4 regions of the Candidatus Nitrospira allomarina genome follow, and region 1 is predicted to be linked to each of the others. Evidence: riboswitches for the same ligand, from Rfam matches in the RefSeq annotation. Region 1 holds a riboswitch; each other region holds the start of a gene.
The links. Region 1 has a riboswitch for cyclic di-GMP ahead of PP769_RS18595 (fibronectin type III domain-containing protein). Riboswitches for the same ligand answer to the same signal wherever they lie in the genome.
Positions count from the first base shown of each region.

Region 2: it holds a riboswitch for cyclic di-GMP, as region 1 does, so the genes downstream of both, PP769_RS08995 (fibronectin type III domain-containing protein) here and PP769_RS18595 (fibronectin type III domain-containing protein) in region 1, are expected to answer to the same signal.
Region 3: it holds a riboswitch for cyclic di-GMP, as region 1 does, so the genes downstream of both, PP769_RS04975 (fibronectin type III domain-containing protein) here and PP769_RS18595 (fibronectin type III domain-containing protein) in region 1, are expected to answer to the same signal.
Region 4: it holds a riboswitch for cyclic di-GMP, as region 1 does, so the genes downstream of both, PP769_RS17920 (hypothetical protein) here and PP769_RS18595 (fibronectin type III domain-containing protein) in region 1, are expected to answer to the same signal.

Region 1 is NZ_CP116967.1:4,262,634-4,267,899, forward strand. It holds gene PP769_RS18590 (Ig-like domain-containing protein) at 1-1,325, shown strand, start outside; cyclic di-GMP riboswitch class I at 2,155-2,236, shown strand; gene PP769_RS18595 (fibronectin type III domain-containing protein) at 2,304-3,494, shown strand; gene PP769_RS18600 (cupin domain-containing protein) at 4,256-4,621, shown strand; gene PP769_RS18605 (hypothetical protein) at 4,866-5,266, opposite strand, start outside.
Region 2 is NZ_CP116967.1:2,031,961-2,037,226, forward strand. It holds gene PP769_RS08980 (hypothetical protein) at 295-672, shown strand; gene PP769_RS08985 (FG-GAP-like repeat-containing protein) at 699-2,585, shown strand; gene PP769_RS08990 (hypothetical protein) at 2,852-3,106, shown strand; cyclic di-GMP riboswitch class I at 3,741-3,830, shown strand; gene PP769_RS08995 (fibronectin type III domain-containing protein) at 3,906-4,313, shown strand; gene PP769_RS09000 (outer membrane beta-barrel protein) at 4,961-5,266, shown strand, end outside.
Region 3 is NZ_CP116967.1:1,136,281-1,141,546, forward strand. It holds gene leuC (3-isopropylmalate dehydratase large subunit) at 1-159, shown strand, start outside; gene leuD (3-isopropylmalate dehydratase small subunit) at 229-864, shown strand; gene PP769_RS04970 (monovalent cation:proton antiporter family protein) at 1,111-3,108, shown strand; cyclic di-GMP riboswitch class I at 3,665-3,741, shown strand; gene PP769_RS04975 (fibronectin type III domain-containing protein) at 3,796-4,335, shown strand; gene PP769_RS04980 (Ig-like domain-containing protein) at 4,259-5,266, shown strand, end outside.
Region 4 is NZ_CP116967.1:4,091,857-4,097,122, reverse strand. It holds gene PP769_RS17925 (ZIP family metal transporter) at 1-632, shown strand, start outside; gene PP769_RS17920 (hypothetical protein) at 1,360-3,099, opposite strand; cyclic di-GMP riboswitch class I at 3,306-3,395, opposite strand; gene PP769_RS17915 (glycerophosphodiester phosphodiesterase) at 3,871-4,563, shown strand; gene PP769_RS17910 (dioxygenase family protein) at 4,608-5,266, opposite strand, start outside.

The sequences.
Region 1 (5,266 bases):
ACAGCATCAGCTGGGATACCACCACCGTGACCAATGGCGCGTATACCCTCTCGGCCAGTGCCCGCGATGCCGCGGGCAATACGAAAACCTCAGGATCAATTGTGGTCACGGTGAGCAATTCAACCACCCCGCCTCCGGATACCACGCCCCCGACGGTCACCCTGTCCGCCCCCAGCACAAGCAGCGTCTCCGGCACGGTGACCGTCACGGCCAGCGCCAATGATAATGTCGGCATCACGGGCGTCCAATTCCGCATCCAGGGTGCCAACCTCGGCCCCGAGGATATAAGCAGTCCCTACAGCATCAGCTGGGATACCACCACCATGCCGAATGGCCCGTATACCCTCTCGGCCATCGCCCGCGATGCTGCGGGCAATACGACCACCGCTGCCCCCCGCACAGTCACCGTGAGTAATTCCAGCACGCCCCCAACCTCACCCCAAAATCACGATCTGAATGGGGACGGCAAAGCCGACCTGATTTGGCGAAACACAAAAACCGGCGAGGTGGCCGGATGGCTGCTCAATGGAACAAGCATCGCGACCTCGGGCCTCCTGGGCCAGTTACCCATGGACTGGACGATGAGTGGAGTGGGCGATCTAAATGGGGACACCAAGGCAGACCTTGTCTGGCGCAATAGCATCAGCGGCGCAGTAGTTATCTGGCTGATGGACGGCTTGACCATCACTTCCACAGGCTTTCTCGGCGCTGTCGCCACGAGTTGGGATATCCAAGCCATCGAGGATATGGACGGTGACGGCAAAGCCGACCTCCTCTGGCGCAACACCACTGATGGCCACACCGCCATATGGCTCATGAATGGAACGGCGATTGTTTCCACAGGTTTTCCGGCGGGTGTATCGTTAGGGTGGCAGATCGCGGGCGTGGGCGATGTGAATGGGGATGGGAAAGCCGATGTCATTTGGCGTCATGACACCAGCAGCACAGTGGCCATCTGGCTAATGAACGGCTTGACCATCACGTCCACCGGCTTTCCAGGGAGCGCCCCGACAGTTTGGGAAATTCAAGCCCTTGGAGATGCCAATGGCGATGGCAAAGCTGACCTCGTCTGGCGCAACGCTACAGACGGCAATACCGCCATATGGCTCATGAATGGAACGGCGATAGCCGCTTCCGGCTTTCCTGGGACAGTGTCGCGGACATGGCAGATGTCGGGAGCAAACGATGTGAATGGTGACGGAAAAGCCGATATTATCTGGCGCAATCGCAGCAATGGAGGAGTGGCGGTTTGGCTGATGAACGGTTTGACCATCACATCCACGGGCTTTCCCGGAGCCACTTCCACAGACTGGGAAATTCAGTAGCACTAATATTACAAACACAAGAATGGTAACGACATAAGGCCCCGGACCTAACCTGAAGAAGGGACGTCTGAAAAATTACCACACGGGAGGACGAGGCGAGACCTTAACCTCAGACGACGGGTCAATCATAACCGGAAGGCAACTGCCGTACGGACAAACCAGCAGGTTAGACCCTCTCACAAACACCAAGCAGGCTTACCCCCACCTTATCTGAAAAAACCTCCCGCCCATTCTTCACAAATTCTCTCCCTTGCCCCGACTACCTCGAATTTTGCTGATTTCTTATCCTACCTTGAAGGTCAAACGCGGCCAATTCGAGGATATCGGAAGTTTTTTCTACTCTTTGAAACACGACATGGAAAATTGGGAATCCATCCTCCCTCAACCGTAGCACTCATTCCGGTATTTAGCAGAGAGCGATCACCTAGGCCTGCCTTTTCCTTTGATAGGATGCCCGGATGCAAACATTGGTGCGAGTGTATTTCCTCCTTTGCCAATAGAGATACCTGATTGCCACCAGAAGGTATGAAGGAGAAATTCTCTCCCTGGGGGATCCAACATTTCTCTAGCAGCCGAAAGAAAAAAAAAGGCAATTTTCTTCTGGAGATCGCACCTTCATTCACAGAGCTTCATATTTTTGCATCAAACACAATTTCCTCCAGTTGGTTTAAAGATTTTTCTCTCAAAAGTTTTTTGTACTTCCCTATCGCTGCTACCCCTAAAGTTTTTCTTTACAGGTCCGATATAGTTCGGCAGACCGTTTGGAGGTCTAGGGTACAAACCAGAGCAACAGACGGCAAAAGAAAGTCCGCCAATTCATGAAATCCTCTTCCCGAAACGGCACACCTATTGTGAAGTAGGGTCGCAAAACCAGGAGTCAGGTCCCCAAGCCTGATCGTCCGGCCACCGAGGGAAGGCGTCATTCGCAGGGGGAGGAGAGGATGAGGACTTCGGTCCGAATACCACAAGGAGTCGACTATGGTCCGCCCTATGATCCCCTGGAATTTCGCCACCAGAACTGTTGCAGGCCTTGCATTCCTGTTCATCGGATTATTCAGCAGCCCGGCCTTCTCAGCATCTTCGGTCCAACTAACCTGGGACGCAAGTCCGGAACCGGATTTAAAGGGATACAATGTGTACATGGGAACATCCCAGGGGTCCTATAACACCACAAAAAATATCGGACTCAACCCTTCCTTTGTTTTTCAGAACTTGTCGCAGGGAATGACCTATTATTTTACAGTCACGGCATATGATCAGACAAACAACGAAAGTCTACCCTCGGAAGAAGTGAGTGTGAAAATTCCCGATATCATTACACCGACAACCCCTGGAAATCTCACGTTGACTTCAACATCAGGCACCCAAGTGGCCTTTTCATGGACAGCTTCAACCGACAATGTCGGCGTAACCGGATATGATGTGGCCCGGAACAATGTGACCATCGGGCAATCTACCACCAATGCCTTTGTGGATAAAACGATTAGTCCGGGCATGACTTACCTCTATACCGTCAAAGCCCGGGATGCCGGCGGGAATGTATCCGCATCGTCAAGTCCACTTTCCGTATCGGTCCCACTCGTCCCACCACAAGATATGATCTCGCCGTCGGTACCCCAAAACCTCACGTTGACTTCAACATCAGGCACCCAAGTGGCCTTTTCATGGACAGCTTCAACTGATAATGTCGGCGTGACGGGATATGATGTGGCTCGGAATAATGTAGTCATCGGGCAACCCACCACCACTGGCTTTGTGGATAAAACCATCAGTCCGGGTATTTCCTATTTCTATACCGTGAGGGCTCGGGATGCCAACGGCAATGTATCCGCATGGTCGGCCCCCCTGCAGTTCACTACTCCCCAGGTAATGGCCCAACTGGAAGTGTTCGTCAGCGGTAGTGGATCCGTCCTTTCGACTCCTGACGGAATTAATTGCCCACGACGAAGTTGCTCAACCAACTACCCAAATCAAACTGTCGTGACCTTGACCCCTAACCCAAGAAATGGTTGGACATTTTCAGGATGGTCCGGCAGCTGTACCGGGACTGCAACATGTTCATTAACACTCACGGGAAACAGAACCGTTCAGGCCCATTTCACGAAGGGTTCTCAGGCAGGTCCTGGCAAAGACTCTCGAAATGTTAAAAGACAAAGACGAACGAGATGACTCTCACACCCTTCACCATTCCCTGGATGGCGGGCATGAGTAAAAATTATCCGAGAAATTAGGGGTGTCAAGAAACAAAACTGTAGGCCGTCGCGGATGGGCATTTCGGGAAATTCAAAAATGAGGTGTCCGGTCCGGAATATCAGAAAGGACTTCAATCGGGGTCAAGAACCGAATGTCCCTGCACAGATGGCGGGTAATAACAGTTAGGACATCCAAACGGCCACCGCACACGAATATAGCACGGAAAATTACTTCCCCCCTTAAGAAAAAATCCGGCAACCACCCATTAGTATTTTCATTCGTGCCGCGCCCCCACGCGGCACACCTACTCCAACAAATTCCTTCCATCCAAAGACAGATTTCAATTGTCTACAATAGTCGATTCCAAGTGCGACCCCGCCCTTTTCCTTGCTGCCAGGACTGTTTGGTTTTGACCTGTAAAATGACTTCAAAAGTTTTTCTTGTGATGAAATATTGGGTAGTTAGTGATTTTGCGAATTCATCTTTTGATATAGAAATCCAACGACTTCACATTGTTTTCTCCATCCGGGGCGGCCTATCATTGTATTGGTTCGTCCAGGGTACAGAAGTTTCGTTGGACATATGGCAAATTTATGGGAAGTACGATATCAACCACTCAAGCGTGCAACAAAAATGAGGCCAATGACAGGCCATTAAACCTGGGAAAAATTTTAGACGGAGGAAGGTCCCCGGTCCATGCGCCCTTCAATTCACGAACAGGAGGTCAATCAAACAGTATGGCTAAACTGATCGAGCAACCCACAAGAATTAAACCTGCAGGGAATAAACCCAAACTCATCGATGAATTTATCGGACGGGTCAATAGCGGCACAGACCAGATCAGCATAGCGCGAATGCAAAGTCCTTCCGGATGGGAAGAGCCCGGCCAGACACCGGAATTCGATGAATATACGCTCGTCCTGTCCGGTCAATTACGGGTGGAAACCAAAGAAGGGGTGATTGAGGTGAATGCCGGTCAGGCGGTCATCGCCTATCGCAATGAATGGGTCCGATACAGCACCCCTGGCCCTGAGGGAGCTGAGTATATCGCGGTGTGTACCCAGGCCTTTTCCCCGGAGACCGTGCATCGCGATCCCTCGTGAATCTTTGCCGATTCACACCGGCTCGGTTTCATTGAGTCGACGCATCAGAAGAAGAGGGACTGGATAATCCCAAATCCAATGTTGCAAGAGCAAAATGGGACGCGTTACTCCATAATGTGGATTGGGAAGTGCCACCACTCGCCATGTGCAGAAGGGACAGTTTGGTGAATAAGAGATTGATCGAAAACCCACCCCCTCTGAAATAACACAAGCCCTAGACACAAAACGGAAAAGTCGAGACCGATTAATGTTTATGCCTATGGCCTCTGCCATATCGGAAATTAAATGACAGGCCTGGCTGTCCCCAATATCCCGAACCAAATCCATAATATTGTGAAGCGGTCCAGGGAGGCTGAAGATAGATTCCGAATGGCCGCAATGGCGCGTAGGCATAGGGGGGAACATAAGGAGACCGTGAGTATCGCGGGGCTGGTTTATAAACCCGAGCGTCACGAGAGGCGAACGATTCCTGACGGTCCACCTTCTTTTTGAGGTCTTGCACAGTCCTCTCCTGGGCATTGAGTTGTGCTTCTAACTTAGTAATGTGATTTTGTTGAAGCTCCAGCAACACATGCATACATCGGGTTTGAGCCTCACCAGTGTATTCGGAGCATTCCCAGGGAACATTGGGTGCTTGAGCGATGA
Region 2 (5,266 bases), 2.2 Mb from region 1:
AATATCCGTGGCATCCACAAGCCTTGCACACATTCTTTCTATGGAGTGGTTGGAAATCTTGAGATATGCTAATTTCCCTCGCTCATGCATCCTATTCATAAATCCACACCCAATATTTCGGGAAAATTGGATACATTTTCAATGAAACATTATGTTTTTTCTTCTTTAGTTGTCATGGACGAAAAGGGATAGTAGATTGAACGAAAATCGCAGGCAGAATAACTTTTTTGATCGGCTTCCCACCGAATTTTCTCTCAGAGAGAATTAATAAAACTGTTGAAAGGAGGAAATACAATGAAAATCATGGTGCCGGTATCTGTCATGCTTTGGTTAATGCTGATTAGTGCCCCACTCCTGAAAGCAGAGGTTATTGTGGAAACATATGGCGGAGAAGAGGAAACAATGTCTCTTGAAAATCGTCAGGGAACCCCTCCACCAGGTAAAGCCCCAATGCGGATTGAAGGACCGGATGGGACGCTACGACCTCTTCCTTCGGGCTCGATACCCGAGAGTCGTATGAGTACGGAGGGCTTACGGGATGTTCCGGATGCGGGGGGAGGAACAATGGTGAATGTTGAGGGGCGGTTCCAGTCAATTCTGAAGGTGCCCGACGGAGCGGACCATGCGATTCATCATCATGACCCCGAGGACCTAGAGCCATTGAAACCCTGAAGATTGTTGGAAGACTCTTTTCATCCATGAATTATTCTAAAGTCGCCAGACTGGGAAGCCCCTTTTCTTCTCATTTACCGATACCCTTCGGCCTCCGGGTGTCTGGATTTCTGGTCGTCTTATTCTTTGGCTGCTTTGGACCCTTGACCGAGACCTTCGCTGCCACCATTATTATTGTGAATAAAGATAGTCCCGGGGAGGGATTTAACGATCCTGCGCCTTTTACACCAGTGGGTGGAAATACGGCCACCACCCTTGGGGAGGCACGGTTAAAAGCATTTGAGTATGCGGCAAATATTTTAGCGCAGGTGCTGGTGAGCACGGTGGGCATTCGAGTCGATGCTCGAATTGATTCCTTGGGAACAGGGATACTGGGATCGGCTGGCCCTAATACCGTCCATCGGAATTTTCCCAATGCTCCTGTGGCAAATACCTGGTATGTCCAATCCCTTGCCAATAAGCTTGCAGAGCAGGATCTGGATCTTACTACCAGTGATATAAGTGCCACCTTCAGTGCAAATTTCACGAATTGGTATTTTGGGCTGGATGCCAATCCTCCATCTGGTCAATTTGATTTTGTTACCGTGGTACTTCATGAGATTATTCATGGCCTTGGTTTTTTGTCACTTGTTGATGTGCAAACCGGAGAGAAATTCTTAGGAACCAATGATGTTTTTATGCGTTGGTTGGAGCTTCATGGAGCCAGTCCGGCCAATTACCCTGAAATGACCGATAACCAAAGGCAATATGCGAATGTGGCGAACCCGAATCTTCATTTTGTTGGTGGCAATCTTCAAGGCGGCTCCGAAACCCTGACGGCCGGACGGACGGATACTCATGTTCAGATGTATGCTCCAAACCCGGCTCAATTAGGTTCATCGGTGTCTCATTTCACGAATACGATTAAGCCTGATCAGCTTATGGAGCCAGGAATAGCTTCCGGAAGGGCGATTCATGATCTCGGGTTAGCTCAACCTCTGTTGCAAGATTTAGGATGGATATTTGAGGCTGGCGTGAGTTTCCCAACTCGGAATGATGTTAATGGTGACGAGAAGGCAGACCTCGTTTGGCGCAACACGAGCACGTGGGCTGTCGCGATTTGGTTGATGAACGGTTCTACGATTGCTTCCTCCGGTTTATTGGGGGTGGTGTCGTCGAAGTGGCAGGTTGCCGGTACTGGAGATGTCAATGAGGATGGGAAAGCAGATGTTATCTGGCGTCACAGCGATACAGGAACGGTTGCGGTGTGGCTGATGAATGGTCTCACTGTCATGTCGGTGGGTTTTCCAGGTAGCGTCTCTGTGGATTGGCAAATCGCGAGTGTGGGTGATGTCAACGGCGACGGGAGGGCGGACCTCGTTTGGCGCAACACAAGTAGTGGGGAAGTGACGATTTGGTTAATGAGCGGCTCCACGATTGCTTCTTCCGGCCATTTGGGCGCCGTACCGTTGGAGTGGCAAATAGCGGGAACGGGAGATATGAATGCCGATGGAAAAGCGGATCTTATATGGCGGAATAACCTGACCGGCGTAGTGGAAGTGTGGCTAATGCAAGGACTCACGGTCCTGTCAATTGGTTTCACCGGAGGGGTCTCCACGGATTGGCAAATTGCAGGGGTGGGTGATGTAAATGATGACGGGATGGGGGATTTGGTTTGGCGTAAAACGAGTAACGGGGAGGTTGCAATTTGGTTGATGAATGGGGTGACTCTCAGTTCTCCTGGGTTTTTTGGCGTGGTGCCTCAGGGATGGGAGATTGCTAGCACCAGTGATGTCAATGGGGATGGGCGCGCAGATATAATTTGGCGTAACAAGCAGACGGGTACGGTGGCGGTGTGGATGATGAATGGGCTTACTGTCATGTCGATTGGCTTTCCGGGTAGTACTTCGATCAATTGGAAAATTCAACATTAGGCAAGGTTTAAATGAAATTTCCAACCTGTTGTTTTACCCAACATACAGAAATGGAGTTTAAGGGATGGTTTGGAATTAAAAGCACTGGTCGTTGTCTTAGTTGTCACCCCGATGCTGGAATCTGGCTTTTCCTAATGGAAAGTTATTGTTTCCGAGTGCATGGTTTTAAGGCGGTCAAATTATTTCGAGCCATTTGTTGAGATTAGTCCAATTGGAAGGCATGATCTGGTGATGACAAACCTTTTCCCTTATATGTAGGCATGGATATGCTGACGGCCAATGTGAAATGGTGGTGGGCAGCAATGCTTGCGGGTAGCATCTTCCTTGCGGTACCTGGGCATTCCGAGATTGGGGCCATCATAGGCGATGTGGTTGGGCATTTTTTTTCTGCCCTGATCTTAGCCATTGTGCCGATTTTGGGATATCGTCTGTTCTATGAACGGATTGGTGAAAAAGAAATCACCTATATCTTTGGTGCCGCCTGGATCTATCTTGTGTTTTCGCAATTAGTTGGATGGTAAGAAACTACCTTTATTGCAATGAATTTAGCCATTCCCTAGGTTTTAAAGCATTATCTGCACTCCCTCATCAAAAAGTTGAAAAGAAGAATATAGGGCGTTTGAAACTCATCGATGCGGTAGAGCGCGCCTCCTCCGGTTGAATACTTGATGCCACTTCTGATCACAATGATGCGTTAGCAGTGATCCTCTGCAATCTCTTTAAGAGCGTTTGCCTCGCACGCAAACTTTATATTGATTAAATCACGGGGAAAACATAAACAGACCTGTTGATATTAGAAATCGTACGCCCGTGTTGGCCTCCTGAGCAGAGAGCTTGGGTTACTTTACTGATTCCATAGGGAACGACTTATGTGAGGCCGATTTTCCTGACAAGGGGGCTTTGGGGGATTGCCCAGGTTTCCTGTGCTTCAGATGTAGGACCTTCAGATTAGATGTTCGTTAACACATTGCGTCTGTTTAATCGTAAGATTAATTCATGAATCATGGGTTCATTTTTCTACGACTATTCTTGTTTTATTGTAATTAAGGTTTGGCAGTCTTCATGAATTCTTGAGAAATAGGAAATTTTCTTTCCCAGGATTCAAGGATCTGGCAAAGATTCCGATGAAACATCCAGAATTAAAAACGGTTGTATCCTGAAAAAAAGCAAACCATCTGAAAGGGTGGGACGCAAAGCTATGGGCCTACGTCTCGGAGTTTGAGATAGGGTTGCCAGGTTGCCAGGCAAGCCACAGAGTCTCCTTGACATGAGCGGAGTGGCTTCGCTCGGCATGATTCACATGCATAAAGGAGATCTCGTATGTCACACGATCAAGGTTTCTCTCAAATTACCTACCCCCATACCCATACCCATTCCTTTCGATCCGTATTTAGGTCATTATGGACCATTGTTCTTTTTCTCTGTCTTTTTTCCTCCAATGCACTGGCGGGAGAAGTCACCCTAGCCTGGAATCCTCCTTCCGCAGAATATGGTGGATTCATTGTCGCCTACGGGACTTCAAGCGGCACTTATTCGGAGACTCAAGATGTCGGAGCTCAGGCCATTTATACGGTGACAAGCCTGACTCCCGGTCAAACCTATTATTTTGCGGTAAAAGCTTACGACCGGGCTCGTAAAATTGAAAGCCCGTTTTCAAATCAGGTGAGTGTTACCTTGCCTATCGTTAATGCGCGTCCTGCTCCTCCAAAGGATGTAAAGGTTTATTGAGATTCGTTTTCTGGGAAAAATAGTTACAAATAGATTGTATTTGGATGGGTTGCATCAACGGAAATGTCGTAAGCCGTTTTCACCCGGGATTTATGAAGCGGGCTCCGTGATAATGAAGTCTCCCTACCTCTAAGGACATTTGCAGAACGAGGATGTTCTGCAAATGTCCTGTTTATAAAGAATTCTTCTCCGGCGTTCGTTAAATAATGGATATGAGGACAGGGTCGATGACCTGAAGTCTCATTTCTCAAGTCCCACTCCGTCGAGATTTTAGTAACTGACCTCAAGAAATTTACATGAAGTCCTGTATGATCCCTTTAACTAAAACTGAAGTCTTCCGGTAGAGTTTTATTTGTTTTCCCCACCTTGATCGACTTTATCTTGTAATTTTGGTATTCATCCCCATCTAGAAAAACAGTTTACGAAAAAAACCTTATACTTCACTTATACTGAAGCCAGAAGGACTGTTTCTTGTGCGGGTTCCTATGGTAGGGTCCATCCCTCATCAGGGAACTCATCTTGCAATTGACTTAACAGACTGATGAGGGCACCATATCTAAGAGTTGGTCATGCCCAAAACTATAGAGTATTCTTCTGACTCCACCCCCCCGCACTTCCATCGAATTGAAGATAATAAGGTAGATGTAATGATTAATTCCGTATGGCGAAAAATAAGAGCGGTGCGTCTTTCCCCATTTGCCACAATGCGTGAGCGGAAACGGCCATTTGCTGTTATTCTGACTGTTCTCGTTGCCTGTGAGATATTTTCCCCGGTCGGGGGACAGGCTCAATCTTTTTCTGATATGGGACTATTTTATTTTACCGGGTCTCATCGGCCTATTCAGAATCGGGGGGGGCTTTTTCGTGAATATATGACGGGAAATGGTTTAGGGGATGGTATCAAAGCCGGTCCGGTCCTACTCCGCCCGTTTTTAGGCGTATCGGAAGTGTAT
Region 3 (5,266 bases), 1.4 Mb from region 1:
GACGTGCTCACACCGGGAGAACGATGTGCTTCAACCAGTAATCGAAATTTCGAGGGACGTCAGGGTAAAGGCGGACGGACGCACTTAGTCTCCCCTGCCATGGCTGCTGCTGCTGCGGTTGAAGGACATTTTGTGGATATTCGTGACTGGAAGCTGTGAGATTCATGAGGGGATTCTTTTGTCTACAGGATGGCCATTACTTCCTCTAGCATAACACGGGAGATAGATATGCAAGCGTTTACTATATTGACGGGAACGGTCGCTCCGTTAAATCGGGGAAATGTCGATACGGATCAAATCATCCCGAAACAATATTTGAAAACGATCCATCGCACCGGCCTCAAAGAGGGATTGTTTGCCGATTGGCGGCGACGTGCGGATGGGTCTCCGGATCATGATTTTTTTGTCAACCAACCGCGCTATCAAGAGGCCACGATTTTGTTGACCCGTGAAAATTTCGGGTGTGGGTCCTCAAGGGAACATGCTCCATGGGCTTTGTTGGACTATGGCATTCGTTGTATTCTGGCTCCGAGTTTTGCCGATATTTTCTACAATAATTGTTTCCAGAATGGAATTCTTCCCGTCGAGCTTCCAGGAGAACACATCCAAACCTTATTTGACCGGGTAGCCCATACCGACCAATATCACATCACAGTCGACTTGGCTCAGCAGGTGGTCACCCTTCCTGAAGGGGAAACGTATTCGTTCGCATTGGATCCATTTCGCAAGGATTGTTTGTTAAAGGGATTAGACGGAATAGGGCTCACGCTTCAACACGAATCTGCAATTGCCGCTTATGAAAAACGCAGGGCTCAGGAGGCCCCCTGGCTCTTTCAGGATTTTTCCTCTTCAGACCGCTTGTGAACGTCTCTTGATCTTCTCGACTAATCGGGATGGGCCTGGAAGGACCCATCTCGATTCTTCTTACGATCTTACCGGAACTAGCATTGGCCCATGTCCGTTGAGTGGGGCGCAGCGCAGAGTGGACATTATTCTCAATCCGAGGGATGATGGGTTCTTGAGATCATCCCCGTCTCCTTTATCCTGTTCTCGTATATTGCTGGAAATACCCTGCATGGGAGTCATTGCCCAGAGCCGCACCCCCAAAAGATGAGTGAAGTCCACATCCTACGGGATGTCCTCATTATTTTTTCTATTTCTGTTCTGGTTGTTTTTGTTTTTCAAAAACTCCGGCTACCGGCAGTTGCGGGATTTTTAGTTTCTGGCACCTTAGTGGGGCCTTACGGCCTGAACCTCATTTCCGATCTACACCAAGTCGAAACTCTCGCCGAAATCGGTGTGGTATTGTTGCTATTTACCATAGGCTTGGAAACTTCTCTTTCGCGAATACGGGCTTCCAGAAGGCTCTTATGGGTTGGAGGTCCCCTGCAAATTTTAAGTATGCTGAGTGTTGTAGCACTTGGGGGTTGGTTTCTGGGTCGATCATGGGAAGAATCGGTTTTCTGGGGACTGTTGTTGTCGTTGAGCAGCACCGCCATTGTCCTTAAGATTCTGGGAGATCGAGGAGAAATGGATGCGTTGCATGGGCAAGCGACCATGGCGATTCTTATTTTTCAGGATCTAGCCGTTGTGGCTATGATTTTACTGACTCCGGTACTGGGAACGGGTTCCCAAGGGGAGACCGGGGTCATTGTCGAAACGCTCGTGAAATCCGTTTTGGTTGTGGGGTTGATCGTGTTGGCTGCTCGGGTTCTTGTCCCTCATGTTCTTCATCTTATTGTGGGGACTCGAAGTCGAGAGTTATTTCTCCTGTCGATTATTGTATTGGGGCTGGGAACGGCTTGGTTGACTTCCCTCGCGGGATTGTCATTGGCTCTAGGCGCATTTATCGCGGGGCTAGTGATTTCTGAATCGGAATATAGTCATCAGGCACTGGCCGAAGTCATTCCTTTTCGGGATAGTTTTAATAGTTTATTTTTTGTCTCAGTGGGGATGTTAATGAATCCCTCGGTCATCGCGGAATTTCCCATTTTGGTGATGGGATTATTGGTGCTTGTCGTGTTAGGCAAGTTCCTCACAGGAACCGGAGCGGTATTCCTTGCTGGAGTTCCCGTTTCTACTGCATTATTAACGGGGGTGGCATTAGCGCAGGTGGGAGAGTTTGCCTTTATCCTGGCCCGGGTGGGGCAGGGAGAAGGATTATTGAATACCCATGCCTATAATATATTTCTTGCAGTATCGGTGTTGTCCATGACAATTACGCCATTTTTGATTCAATGGGCTCCCCGCCTGGCTAGACGAACTGAGGCTCTTGACCGCCTAAAACATTGGTTCCCTCGACGTCAGGTCAATGTGCGGCAAAGTATCAAGATTAAAGTCAAAGACCATGTCATTATCGTGGGTTATGGCTTAAATGGCCGGAATCTTGCCAGGGTTTTAAGTGATATGGAGATTCCATTTGTGGTGCTGGACGTCAATCCTGATGTCGTGCAGGCTGATCAAAAAAAGGGACGGGGCACCATGCTCTATGGGGATGGGACGAATCCCAGAGTGTTGACTCAAGCCGGCATCTTATTGGCGCGAGTACTCGTGGTGGCTACCTCTGACCCTTTTGGCGCGCGCCGAATTGTTCAACAAGCACGACAACTGAATCCCAATCTTCATATTGTCGTACGAACACGATATTTAAAGGAATTGCAGGACCTTCAAGAACTAGGAGCCAATGATGTCGTGCCGGAAGAATTCGAAACATCAATTGAAATTTTTGCCTTGGTTCTGCGTACCTATCAGACGCCGAAGAACAGGATTCAAGATAAAGTTGAACAAATTCGTCGGGAAGGGTATCTCCTACTCCGGAGAGGGGAGCTCCCTGAGTTAGCACACCATCTGCGTGCTGGGACATTGGCTGATGTGCAAGTCGATACCTGTCGGGTGGAAAACGATTCTCCCGCGTTGGGGAAACCATTGACGCAGTTGCATATCCATGGACGGACAGGCGCTTCGGTGATTGCGATTACACGGGATGGCGTGACGCAATCCAATCCTTCTCACGAAACGATTCTGGAGCCAGGTGATGTCCTCGTCCTTCTTGGTGCGCGTGAGCAAATCCGTAAGGCCATCGCCTTGCTCGTGGATGTCAAAATGTAAAAGGCTTGGTCTTGCCCGGGCCTATTTGGACGGCGGGTAAGCCCGTATGGTCGATTCCTCTACAAAATCGTTCCACCCAATGATTATGGCTTATCTTCTTCAGGTGTAGAACGTCGCTGGGGTGATCTTTTAAAGCTCTTGGAATCAGGCTTGCCTGCCATGAGGGCTCCATGCTGGAGAAACCCTGCATCCCAGGTGGGTCCTGGAAGGGGATGCGATGTCGTCTGGGCTTTCGGTGAAGGAAAGCTTCGCGAATGGATCTTTTCGTATTCCAAACCAGAGGGCCTCGTCAAGTAAGCTTTGAGCCTTCACGCCTTGCGCACGTCTCAAGGAGAAGGAAGAAGACCTGGCAAACGTGCCGTTCAAGAACGATCATGATTGGACGCCAAGTGCCAGAAGAATTCTCCAACCTTCCCTGCCTGGTTGATGCCTAAAGGCTTTTGGGGATCCACCGATAAAAGCCCGTGAAGTAATTGGTCACGTGTCTCCTCACTCAAAAGCGAGTTTGGATCATTCGAACGAAGATGGCATAACACAACGTAAACTAGTGGCCTCTTTCCGATAAAAGCAAACCCATTGTGAAGTGGGGACGCAAAGCCACGGGTCAGAATTTCTGATAGCCGGGTTACCGAAGAAAGAGAGACGTGCGGGAATGGGGCCTCTGTATGTGTGCGAAGGAGGTATCCCATGTCCGATGGTCGTGCGGCGAGTCGTCTAAAAAGGTGTCTAGCGTGGTGTATGCTTGGCAGTTGCCTCCTTTTTCTCCCGCAGGGGGCACAAGCCGCCACCAGTGATTCGGCTACCCTCCAATGGACCGCCAATCAAGAGGCCAATTTAGCGGGATATCGGATCTATCGAGGAACCAACCCCGGGGTTTATGGGGTTCCCACGACGGTCGGGAAGATCACGACCCATCAATATACCAACTTACCCACGGACAAAACGCACTATTTTACGGTTACGGCTTTCGATGCCTCGGGCAATGAAAGTCTTCCCTCCCCCGAGGTGAAAAAATATATCGCACCGTCCTCCCCCTCTTCCGGTTCCTCGAGTCCGCCGCCGTCCTCCTCGCTCAGTATTTCGAATCTGACCGTTGCCAGTGGAGCCACGTACCTGGTGGCCGCCGTCGGCCTCCAAGCCGGGGGGGACGGTGTATCGCGACCGCGCCTATACCTTTACCACGGTCCCTACGAGTGTGCAGGGCGCGGCCTATATCCAAACGGCTAATAATGATAAAGCGGCCACGGCAGCGGCTTTCCTCCGCTTTACGGTGAATCAACCAGTGTCCGTCACGGTAGCTTATGACGTGCGGCTCACGCCAAAACCGTCGTGGTTGAGCAGCTTTACCGATACGGGCAAGAATCTGGTGACCTCGGATACGACCTTCCGCCTCTATGCTCGGGCTTTCCCCGCCGGGACGATCACTCTCGGGGGTAATGCCGGTGGGGGGAGTGGCAGTATGTATTCCGTTATCGTTCAACCAGCGGAGGGCCCCGCTCCCGATATCACGCCTCCCACGGTAGCCTTGAGTGGCATCCAAAATGGGACGTCCCTGAGTGGCACCGTTACCGTATCGGCCATCGCCACAGATAATACTGGAGTGGTGGGTGTACAATTCCGACTCAATGGGAGCAATCTGGGGGCGGAGGATACGACACTCCCTTTCTCGCAAATATGGGACACGACTGGATTGGTTTCCGGTCAATATACATTGACCGCGATTGCCCGCGATGCGGCAGGCAATACCACAAGCTCAGCTCCGGTTACCGGAACCGTCGCCAATCCAACTACGCCGCCAACAACTATTTCCACAACCAATCCAACCACGGGCTCATTAGCGATTACCAACCTGACCGTCGCTACTGGGTCGGCGTATGGCGTGTCCGCCGCCGGTCTTCGCGCCGGGGGGACGGTGTATCGTGACCGCGCCTATACGTTTACCACGGTCCCCACGAGTGTACAGGGCGCGGCGTATATTCAAACGGCGAATAATGATAAAGCGGCCACAACGGCGGCCTTCCTCCGCTTTACGGTGAATCAACCCGTGTCCGTCACGGTGGCCTATGACGTGCGGCTCACGCCGAAACCGTCATGGTTGAACAGCTTTACCGATACGGGCAAGAATCTGGTGACCTCGGATACGACCCTTCACCTCTAT
Region 4 (5,266 bases), 170 kb from region 1:
GGGGGCAATACAATGCCACGTATTTTTCCTGTTTCGCAGCAGGTGTGCTGATCTCAGTAGCCTTTCTCCATATTATTCCTCATGCCTTCCACATGAATGAGCAGGCGCCCGTGTATTTGTTGGCAGGCTATCTGGCCTTTCATTTAATCAACCGGTTCATTCATGCCTATGTCTGCGATAGCACTCCCGACACAGCCATTGGACTAATTCCCTTGCTCGGTATCGGCCTGCATTCGACCTTGGATGGGGTCGTGTATGCCATCACGTTTAGCGTCAGCGTCTTAACCGGAACGTTAGCGGGGATTGGTATGGTCTTGCATGAGTTTCCTGAAGGGATTGTCACCTATGTATTGTTACTTCGTAGCGGGTTCACTCCACAAAAGTCATGGCTGTTTGCCTTTCTGGCTGCGGCCCTGACCACACCGATTGGAACATTGTTGGCCATTCCCATGATCCATCAGATCAATGAGACCGTCCTGGGCGCGATGCTGGCGATTTCAGCCGGGGCGTTTGTGTATGTGGGAGCCACGCATCTTCTGCCCTTAGCCGAACGGGAAGATCGTCCTTACAGTCTGGCAGCCATGGGGGGCGGTGTTGTGGTCGCCCTCGGTATTATCCTTACTCACGGCTAATTCCAGAAGAACCATCTATTATTTATAGTTGCTAACCGAGGGGTGACACATTGGTATGAACACGGTCAAAAAAGAATCGCAGGCGCGGGAAAAATTCAAAGCATAATTGGCGAAAAACGCCGGATCAGGTTTCTCTGGGGCTAGTGGATTCTAGCACCACTAAGGTTCCTCGCATGATGGGATGAAATAAACAGTGGTAGGGATAATAACCTGGAGATAAATGATTGACCGTGAAAGTTCGATTGGGCCCAATAGGTCCGGAATCAAACTTACATCGGCCACCGCTTATACACCCATCGTGGGTAATGGAATGAATATCGGCCGTTGGATTTTCCCACGAAATTGGAGTGCCGGCGGCAACTTCAACAAATTTTGGGGAATAATACGGGGAAAAAGTGTTAAGGATAATTCGAAATGTAGGAGTTGCTGCTGACGTAAAAGGCACAATCAAAGCCATGCTCATCATAAAAAAAGGACCGTCCCTCCAATATGTGGCTTAAACACACAAGAGATTTTTCCCACAATCATTTTTCTGTTGCTCCCATCGTTGTTGCCGGATTTTAGAGTTTGCCTTCTCGTTGTTTTCGTCCTTGATTACTCTAGATCATCTCAAAGACCAAAGCCTAAGCCTCACACTTCATTATACACCCGGAAAGCACAGCGATGGGAGAGGGCAACGAGTCTCTTATTCCTTCTTGCCCTCCACGAGGAAGAATTCACTATAATTTTAGACGAGCACATTCACAAAAACACCCGTTGAGCCCAGTTTGGCATTAAGGTCTTTGGCCGTCTGGGTCGCTACCGCAAGAAGGTTATCGACGAGTCCCTTTTTATTGGATGATGAACGGCCAAATAGGAGATCATTAGCCAACGACGGATTTCGTTCTAGCTTGGCCACGAGAAGCTTCCTGGAGAATCCAGACAACGACAACTCAAGCACTTGTTTGGCACCTTTTCCAAAGTTGAAGTTAATCCCGGCCTGACTTTTAAAACGTGGGCCTTCCGAATGGAAGGAATCGGAGACGGCGGTTTTAAGGTTTGATTGAATATTGGCGAAGGAGGGTCCAAGTACTTTTTTATCTTTTTGAATTTGAAAAATGGTGTTGATGGAATTGGCGACCTTTTGAAGGGTGTCGGCTATTTCTTTGGCTTGGAAAGGGGAGAGTCCTTGTCGGGATTTAATGAAAGCTGTGGTTCCCACGGTTGGATCGTAGGTACCTTCAGAAATGCCAACCGCGGCAAAAAATCCTGTGCCGTTGCTGTTGACCTCCAGGGATTGGTTCGCATCCTGGGAAGTGAGGATGATCCGCTGCCCAGATGCATTCAACGTAGCGGTGACGCCTGCGGCAGAGGCGGTGATCCTGGTCAACACATCCTGTAAAGAATCTGAAAGCACATCGATTGAAATCGCGACACCATTGAGTAAGACCGACCCTGTTTGCACCGAGGAAAACTGGGAGAGGGTCCCTAACGGTTTTTCTTCGTCCGGTATTTCATCTTGTCCCTGAACCGAGGAAGATCCGGTGAGTTTGGTTGCAGCCAGAAATCCCGACGTATCACTTCCCAGCGCAATGGTCGGGGAGGCTCCTAGGGTGTTGTGAGTCAGGACGACCGTCTCGTTGTCACTGTCAAACGTCGCCGTTACTCCGGCAGCCGACTGATTGATCCGGGTTAGCACCGTGTTGATGGTGTCGTCGGCAAAAACATCAATGGTCGTCCCGTTCACCTGAAATGAGCCGGGAGACACCCCAAGCCCTTCCTCCAGGTTGGGATTGTCGTTTCTCGTTCCATTAAAAGGCTTGTCGGGATTCACCGCACTTCCCACCGAATTCGAGACGGCTACCGTAAATGTATCATTTTGAGTGAGGGATCCTGATCCCAGGCTAAGCACCAGCCCATTTTGCAACGTGTAGGGATCATCGGGTTGGTAGAGAGTCAGGCTAATGGTTTCCACCAACTGCGCTTGGCTATTGCGTACCTCAAGGCCAAGGACGGGAGAAACTCCTACAATGCCCCCATTGGTGACCTGAAACGTTAAAGTATCGTTGCCATTATCGCCATCATACACACCACTGAGAGTAGCCGTACTGGTTGAACTACCGGTAAATGTGGGGCCAAAGGGAGAAAAAGAGGTCGGGGTGGTATTCACTTCTTCCGTCGATTGGCGGATTGTTGCGGTGGCAGGCGTGGACCCCAACCCCAGGTCGGCGGAAGAACTTGTGGTGGCTGCCTGAGCTTGTTCGCCGCCTACTCGTGCCCGGTGGATTAACGGAAAGGGATTCTTAAAGGAGTTCAAAGCTCTCCTCAAAGAGAGAACGTGTTGTCGAAGTAAGCGAAGTTCGTCCTCGGTTTCGGTCGCAGCGACAGAGGGAGGTGGCGCTTGTGAAATGGCATGCGTTCGAATCGACACATGCGCCAAAGAAATAGGAGAAAACCCAGTTGCGAAAATATCATTGCTGACTTGCACGAACCGCTCCCCTTATGCATCGTGCTCCACCGGCCGAATGTCCCGGGCGAATGAGAAGACGGCCGTGAACTTTCCTCGGCGCAAAGTCCTGGATTCATTTGAGAAAGCCAAAAGGGGAAAGGATGCTCGACAGGCGCGCCAGGAACGCTGGCTACGGGCAGAAGAAAAGACATATGGTAGATGTTACCATGCGTTTTCTCGAACTTTTCGGCAATCCCGCTGCCATAAAGCATTTCACCCCTTAGGCCGGTAACTTTGCGCCCTCATCTTTTCAGACGAGGTTTCCTTTGTCGATTTTCTGGTACCTTTATCGGCATGATTCAAAAACCCTTTCCAAATCATCGCAGATCCTAATACAAGTTCATTTAAGTTAAGGTTAAGCGAAGGATCGCCAGAAAGTTCGGCATACACTTGTTTGAGGTTTTTGCCTTTTTTTGGCCAAATTTCTCAGTTGTCGGTGCGGAGAAATCCATTAAGATGAAAGGTATGACTCGCGGCGAAACTGAAATAAGCGCCCCGCCAGTCCAATTTACTGTCCAAGTTCTGAAACGATTTTCACCAGGAGCTGGTAATGTCATTACAAACTGATACAGATGATCAAACTAAGAAAGTAGATAGGAGATAAGTATGGATCATACTAGTAACGAAAGTGTAAAAAGGTGGCATGGTGGGTTGGTGGGGACAGCGTCAATTTCAGCATGGGCACTTCCATGGTCATAGCTCAGCAAGCTGCGGGATACAGTTCCTTCAACACCTCCAAATGATCCGCTTATGACCCAAGAAAGGGATCACATTCGAATGCCTCTTCGGATCGGACATCGAGGTGCGTCGGGCCATGCGCCTGAGAATACGCTGGCTGCTCTGGAGCTCGCGATCAAATATGGTGTCGATATGGTCGAGTTTGATATCCGGCGATCGGGAGATGGAGCCCTGGTGCTCCTTCATGATGATTCGGTTGACCGGACGACAAACGGGGAGGGAAAAATTGAGGAGTTATCGCGAAGCGTACTTCGGGAATTGGATGTGGGAGGGGACGAGAGGGTTCCTCTTCTGGAAGAAGCCCTCGTCTGTCTCAGTGGACGGGCCGGTGCCATGATTGAGCTGAAAGTGAAGGGAATCGCCGCGGATGTTTGTGCGAAAGTGGAGGCAACTGACTTTCATGGGACAGTGATTTATGCCTCGTTTTTTCATGAGGAATTGCTGACGGTGAGAAGATTAATGGGAGATGCTCTCACGTTGGCGCTAATCGAGGACGCGCCCATACATTCAACGGCCTTTGCCATCGAAGCTCAAGCAACTCATGCGGGATTGGCGTTGAATGTTGTGACGCCTGCGCTGGTGCAGGCGCTTCAGGCGAAAGATATCAAGGTGTTTGTCTATACAATTGACGAGCCTGAGGAAATTGCACGGATGAAGGGATTGGGGGTTGATGGAATTATTTCTAACTTTCCCGACCGGATCTAGCCGGTCTTGCGCTAAAAAGCCATTTCAGAAAAACCCTGGTTCTTCTAGTCTGGCACCAGAAAATCGTAGTGACCGATCAAGCCATCTGATACCTCTCCCGATGCATCCGGTGCATAGTCCACAATTACCCTTTCTAAATCGATTGTGGTGAGCCCGGCATCCAGAATGACCACATCCATTGGCAGTAATTTCTGGTTCAGTTCATTATTGGGGATTTGGTCGCCCCGGAAATAGAGCTGTGTGACCAGTTTCGGATGCTCTGGAGGGAACAGTTGAAAGTGCAGGTGGGAAGGGCGGTACAGTCCGGCTTCCAGGTCAATGGGGTAAAAGCCGGGAACAATGGTTTTGAACCAATAGTCTCCCTGCTCATTGGTGACTGCTCGTCCCCAGTATTGAAAATATCCGTCGTAGGTGCGGTGAATGATTTCTCCGGTCGTGGGATGGGGAAATTTCAACATACTGTCATCCTCTTTGTGGTTATACCGGCCGGAGGCTGAAGCACTCCACATGATGATCGCAGTGCGAGGAATCGCCTTTCCGGTTTTTGCGCTCAGGACTTTTCCTCTCAGATAGATGACCTGTCCCTTGGCTTTTCCCCTGCGGCCTTTGACAAACGTGAGATCCTGATCGTTCGCCTGACTTATGGGAATGCCGATCCCGTGATTTTCGCGAATGGCATCTATCGGGTCTCCCTCGTCGGGGA